One region of the Gottfriedia sp. S16(2024) genome, then DNA from elsewhere that is predicted to be linked to it. Evidence: a T-box and tRNA genes for the amino acid it is inferred to sense, from the RefSeq annotation. Region 1 holds a T-box; the other holds one or more tRNA genes.

Region 1 (3,263 bases):
TCATAAAGGAATTTATGCCAAAAACGAGCGTATAGTAAGTGAAGAACTGCATGCTCTGCTCCTCCAATGTATACATCAACTGGTAACCAATGCTTTAGTAATTCAGAATCTGCGATTGCTTCGCTATTATTTGGATCAATATAACGTAAGTAATACCAACAGCTTCCGCCCCATTGTGGCATTGTATTTGTTTCACGTCTTCCTTTTTTACCTGTTACTGGATCAACTACATTAACCCAATCAGCAATATTCGCTAATGGTGACTCTCCAGTTCCACTTGGGCGAATATCTTCTGCTTTTGGAAGAATTAATGGTAATTCCTCATCAGGAACAACTGTCATCGTACCATCTTCCCAGAAAATTACTGGAATTGGTTCTCCCCAATATCTTTGACGAGAGAATAACCAATCGCGTAGACGATAAGTAACTTTTTTCTCACCAGCTTTTGAAGAATCTAACCATTCAATCATTTTTCCAAGTGCTTCTTCTTTATTTAAACCGTTTAAGAAATCAGAGTTAACATGTTTGCCATCTCCAGCGTAAGCTTCTTTTTGAACGTCTCCACCTTCAACAACTTCAATGATTGGTAATTTAAATTTAACTGCAAATTCGTGATCGCGCTCATCATGTGCAGGTACCGCCATAACTGCACCAGTTCCATAGCTTGCAAGTACATAATCAGCAATCCAAATTGGAAGCTTTTCGTTATTTACAGGATTTATTGCATATGCACCTGTGAATACACCAGATTTATCTTTCGCTAAATCAGTTCGCTCTAGATCACTTTTCGATTTAACTGAATCGATATATGCTTCAACAGCTTCTTTTTGCTCTACTGTAGTAATTTTACTTACTAAATCATGTTCTGGAGCTAATACAACATAAGTTGCACCGAATAATGTATCAGGACGAGTTGTAAATACAGTTACTTTCTCATCGAATCCATCAACATTAAAGTAAACTTCAGCACCTTCCGAACGGCCAATCCAGTTACGTTGCATTTCTTTTAAGCTTTCAGGCCAATCTAATTCTTCTAGATCTTCTAATAAACGATCAGCATAAGCTGTGATTTTTAAGATCCATTGCTTCATTGGACGACGTTCAACCGGATGTCCTCCGCGCTCACTTTTCCCATCGATTACTTCTTCATTAGCTAAAACTGTACCAAGAGCTGGGCACCAGTTAACTGGAACTTCATCTACATAAGCTAATCCTTTTTCAACCATTCTTAGGAAAATCCATTGAGTCCATTTGTAATAATTAGGATCAGTTGTATTTACTTCACGATCCCAATCATAAGAGAATCCTAGAGCCTGAATTTGATTACGGAAAGTATTAATATTCTTTTCAGTAAACTCAGCTGGATCATTACCTGTATCTAATGCATATTGTTCTGCTGGTAGACCAAATGCATCCCAACCCATTGGATGAAGTACATTATAGCCTTGCATTCTTTTCATTCTTGAAAGGATATCAGTAGCTGTGTACCCTTCTGGATGACCTACATGTAATCCCGCTCCAGATGGATAAGGGAACATATCAAGTGCATAAAATTTCGGCTTGCTTGTATCGTCAGTTGTTTTAAACGTTTTATTTTCTAACCAATACTTCTGCCATTTCTGTTCAATAGTACGATGATTAAAACTCATTTTATAGCCTCCTTATTTCATATAAATGGCTCGGCTGTGGCTTGCGCTTTAAAAATAAAAAAATCCCCCCATCCCAAAAGGGACGAGAGGATTTCCCGCGGTACCACCCAAATTAATGTAAAAATACATTCACTTGTTTCCGTAACGTGGAACACGACATTTATTACTTGGTAAAAACCGTTCACAAATGTGGCTTATGGGTGAGTTCATGAATAGAATGGATTGACTTTCACCAGCCGTCAACTCTCTAAACCTCTTCATATTCACTACTATTCCCAATCATTGCCGATCATTTAGATTTAATTTATACCATTTTATTATAACCAAAGAAAAAGGTCAATTATACATCGCCTATTTTTAAGAAGCAAAAGTTTGATTTTCAGCTTTTACTACTTTTTTTGCTAATTTTTCATAGAGCACAGAGAAAACCATGCTTATTAATAAAAAGGCAACTAAAATGATAAATAGTACTCTCATATTAAATGTATCAACGAGTGCTCCACCTATAACAGGTCCTAACATTCTTCCAACCGTTGCTGCACTATTTACAATCCCTTGATACATTCCTATCCGATCTTTTGGAGCAAGCATGTTTGCAATTGTTGGTACTGCAGGCCATACGAACATTTCTCCAATTGTTAAAATGATCATGCCAGTCATAAACATTGAGAACTGTTCTGCAGTACTTACAAAAATAGTCGAAACGATAAAGAATCCAATTCCAAATAACATTTGCTTTCTCATACTTAACGCATATTTACGAATAGCAGATGATATTACTGGTTGAGCTATTACAATAAGTGCACCATTTACAGTCCATAACAGACTATATTTTTTTAAGCCAATGTGTAGATTCTGCATTTCTGTAGCAATCGTAGTTTGCCATTGTACATAAACTAACCAACATAAAACGTACGCACAACAAACAATCATCAAAGCCTTCATTGAAGGAGTAAATGAAAATTTTTGTTTTTCTACTTTTTCTACAGGAGAAGTTTCTATTATTTCCTTAGGTACTCCGATATCTCTAAATCCAAATAAAGCGACTAAGAAGAAAACAATATATAATAGCAAATTAGCAGAGAAAATATAATTAATATTAGCAGCCGCAACATATCCACCTAAAGCCGTACCAATCGCAACACCAAGATTTTGAGCTACATAAATTGCATTAAAAGCTTTACGTCCACCTTCTGGCCATGCCGCTCCAACCATTGCATACATTGATGGAAATACAATACCAACTCCAAACCCTAATATTATGAAGAAACAACTGTAATATGTCCAAGAATGATTAATAACCAAACCTAAAATCGACAAAAACGTAATACTAATACCAGTTAGGATTGACCTATATCCTCCAAATTTATCAAATAGCCAGCCCCCCAGCATATTACCAAATACACCAGCCAATGAATTAAACATTAAAATAAGCCCTGCAACAGACAAGGACTTTCCTAAATATATATGGATGTATACTGTATTGAATGGCCATAAAAAAGAATTACCTGTAACATTTAAAATCATACCGATTAACAAAAACCATAGTTTTTTTGGCATTCCTTACTCCCCTCAAAGCTGTCCCTTTTTATCTATTTTTATCTCTTTAACTCA
Region 2 (3,263 bases), 1.6 Mb from region 1:
GAGCACGATTGGAAATCGTGTAGGCGGGTAACCCTGTCTCAAGGGTTCAAATCCCTTGCTCTCCGCCACATGTTTTCAGCACTATTATACTGGCCCGTTGGTCAAGCGGTTAAGACACCGCCCTTTCACGGCGGTAACACGGGTTCGAGTCCCGTACGGGTCACCATTTTATCCTGGAGGATTAGCTCAGCTGGGAGAGCACCTGCCTTACAAGCAGGGGGTCGGCGGTTCGAGCCCGTCATCCTCCACCATTTAATTATTAAAATTAATATATATATCTTATTATCGCGGGGTGGAGCACGAGCGAATATGCTTCGAAGAAATTACTTCAGCATACCAATCGAGCTGCTACTTGCAATAACATCCTGAGATTGGGATGGTCTTAACGAAATACAGTTTATGGATCTATAAATAATAGAGTCCACATTATCGCGGGGTGGAGCAGTCTGGTAGCTCGTCGGGCTCATAACCCGAAGGTCGCAGGTTCAAATCCTGTCCCCGCAACCAAATGGTCCCGTGGTGTAGCGGTTAACATGCCTGCCTGTCACGCAGGAGATCGCCGGTTCGATCCCGGTCGGGACCGCCATTTAAGTTGGCTCGGTAGCTCAGTCGGTAGAGCAGAGGACTGAAAATCCTCGTGTCGGCGGTTCGATTCCGTCCCGAGCCACCATCTTAAATAAAATATATAGCAAGCAATTATTATTAAGCCGACTTAGCTCAATTGGTAGAGCAACTGACTTGTAATCAGTAGGTTGGGGGTTCAAGTCCTCTAGTCGGCACTCTTTAACCGGAGGGGTAGCGAAGTGGCTAAACGCGGCGGACTGTAAATCCGCTCCCTGTGGGTTCGGCGGTTCGAATCCGTCCCCCTCCACCATTTTTATAGGGGCATAGTTTAACGGTAGAATAGAGGTCTCCAAAACCTTTGGTGTGGGTTCGATTCCTACTGCCCCTGCCAAATAATTCAATAATGGCGGTCGTGGCGAAGTGGTTAACGCATCGGATTGTGGTTCCGACACTCGTGGGTTCGATTCCCATCGGTCGCCCCATTTAAATTATTGTAAGGATTACTCAAGTGAGTAATATTATTTATAATAAACTGAATATAGTATATAAAGTTCTTAATTAATGGGCTATAGCCAAGCGGTAAGGCAACGGATTTTGATTCCGTCATGCCCTGGTTCGAATCCAGGTAGCCCAGCCATTATGCGGAAGTAGTTCAGTGGTAGAATACAACCTTGCCAAGGTTGGGGTCGCGGGTTCGAACCCCGTCTTCCGCTCCAAATATGGCGGTATAGCCAAGTGGTAAGGCAGAGGTCTGCAAAACCTTTATCATCGGTTCAAATCCGGTTACCGCCTTTTAATTTACTTCTGCCGGGGTGGTGGAATGGCAGACACACAGGACTTAAAATCCTGCGGGGGTTGACCCCGTGCCGGTTCGAGTCCGGCCCTCGGTATCATTAAACCTCTTACAAAAGTAAGAGGTTTTTAATTTCAGATTTGATTGGACAATTAGTCCTTCCTATATTATAATTATTTTATAACTTTTTGGCGGTGTGGTGGAATGGCAGACACGCCTGACTCAAAATCAGGTATCTTCACGGATGTGCAGGTTCAAGTCCTGTCACCGCTATATTGAAATCAGGGAAGAGGATTTTGCAGAGATGCAGAATCCTTTTTTTTGTTTATATAGTAAAAGGTAAGGAATAGAATAGGGTTTATATATTCTTTATCTTCATCGAGCATTAAAAAATTATCTTCATACGATTATCATAAAGAAAGGCAACGACCATTATAGTCACTGCCTTTCTTTAAGGGGCTATTCTTCATTTAGAAATGCTCTTCATTACATTTTTACATATTTACGTTTTTGCTTTGCAGCAAGCCAATCAAACTGTTTTGGTTTTCTTTTATTTGCTAAAGTAACGACTAATCCTGTTGTTGCTATTAGTAAGCTTGCAGCAGCTACTTTAATAGTAAATTGTTTTGCATCTTTTAATTTCTCGTTATTGTATCGATCAAGTTCCTTAAGGGTATCTTGTGTAAAATCAATTCTGTCGTTTGTTTCTTCAATCAAACTACAGACACCTTCGAAACTTTCGACCAAAGGATTTTTTTCTTCATTTACCAAAGGATCTGTCATAGTTATTCTCCTCCTATATTTAACCTATAAAGAAGAATTCTATGAGAAAATAAATTATACCTTTATTCAAATTTCTACAAATCTTTCAATACACTCTGCTATTAGCTAATTAATAAAGTTCTGATGATTATTGAGCTTACTAATTTAGACATTTTCTATTCTCGACCTTTCCATATTCTAAGCTTAACCATGCTAGAACACTTTCGACAAAAAATGATTTTATTCTTGAATTTATGACATATTTATGATAAATTTAATTACAAGTTCATTAAAAACCTACTAAATACATATTACATTTGTATTAGTAGATAAGCACTTATAACTTGATAACAACGCAGTGTATTGATTCATTCGAAGAACGATACATTGCGTTTTTTTATATTAAAAAGTCTATTATTAAAGGATTTTGTGTCATAATTAAATAAAGAAATAATTTTCTGACTAGAATAGAAAATATAATTTGTAAATTAACAGGCAGTTAGGTGATTCTTGTGAATATAAAAGAATTTCAAAAAGAATTGATTTTATATAGTAAAGAAATTGGAATAGATAAGATTGGATTTACAACTGTTGATCCGTTTTTAACATTAAAAAATCGTTTATATAAGCAGCAGGAATTAAATTACCAATCGGGTTTTGAGACAAAGGATATTGAACGAAGAGTAGATGCAAGAAAAATTATGACAGAATCTAATTCAATAATTGCAATTGCTCTAGCTTATCCATCTAAAATGAAAAATCCTCCTAAAAGTAAAAAAGGATCTACAAGAGGTATCTTTTGTAGGGCTTCATGGGGGGAAGATTACCATGTAGTTGTAAAAAAGAAATTACTTCAGCTTGAGTCATTTATTTTATTACATTATCCAAATGCAAAGGTTCAGTCGATGGTCGATACTGGAGAGCTAGTAGATCGAGCTGTAGCTGAGCGAGCAGGTATAGGTTGGAGTGCTAAAAATTGTTCAATCATTACCCCAGAATTCGGTTCCTATGTCTATTTAGGGGAAATGATTACCTCATTACCTTTTGAACCAGATTCGCCTATTGAGGAACAGTGTGGAGAGTGTACAAAATGCCTTGATGTTTGTCCGACAAGCGCTATTGTTTCTCCAGGTCAATTAAATGC

What was found. The T-box of region 1 lies ahead of leuS (leucine--tRNA ligase). A T-box ahead of a tRNA ligase gene usually reads a tRNA of that ligase, here a tRNA-Leu.
Region 2: it encodes a tRNA-Leu, which carries the amino acid that the T-box ahead of leuS (leucine--tRNA ligase) is inferred to sense. The anticodon was not compared.

The regions. Positions count from the first base shown of each region.
Region 1 covers NZ_JBFLUO010000001.1:359,230-362,492, forward strand. The annotation lists gene leuS (leucine--tRNA ligase) at 1-1,649, opposite strand, end outside; T-box leader at 1,725-1,941, opposite strand; gene AB1282_RS01880 (MDR family MFS transporter) at 2,007-3,209, opposite strand.
Region 2 covers NZ_JBFLUO010000001.1:1,912,432-1,915,694, forward strand. The annotation lists tRNA gene AB1282_RS09010 (tRNA-Ser) at 1-68, shown strand, start outside; tRNA gene AB1282_RS09015 (tRNA-Glu) at 92-166, shown strand; tRNA gene AB1282_RS09020 (tRNA-Val) at 176-251, shown strand; tRNA gene AB1282_RS09025 (tRNA-Met) at 431-507, shown strand; tRNA gene AB1282_RS09030 (tRNA-Asp) at 511-586, shown strand; tRNA gene AB1282_RS09035 (tRNA-Phe) at 595-670, shown strand; tRNA gene AB1282_RS09040 (tRNA-Thr) at 707-779, shown strand; tRNA gene AB1282_RS09045 (tRNA-Tyr) at 790-874, shown strand; tRNA gene AB1282_RS09050 (tRNA-Trp) at 882-955, shown strand; tRNA gene AB1282_RS09055 (tRNA-His) at 971-1,046, shown strand; tRNA gene AB1282_RS09060 (tRNA-Gln) at 1,127-1,201, shown strand; tRNA gene AB1282_RS09065 (tRNA-Gly) at 1,206-1,280, shown strand; tRNA gene AB1282_RS09070 (tRNA-Cys) at 1,286-1,356, shown strand; tRNA gene AB1282_RS09075 (tRNA-Leu) at 1,371-1,454, shown strand; tRNA gene AB1282_RS09080 (tRNA-Leu) at 1,548-1,630, shown strand; gene AB1282_RS09085 (hypothetical protein) at 1,844-2,140, opposite strand; gene queG (tRNA epoxyqueuosine(34) reductase QueG) at 2,632-3,263, shown strand, end outside.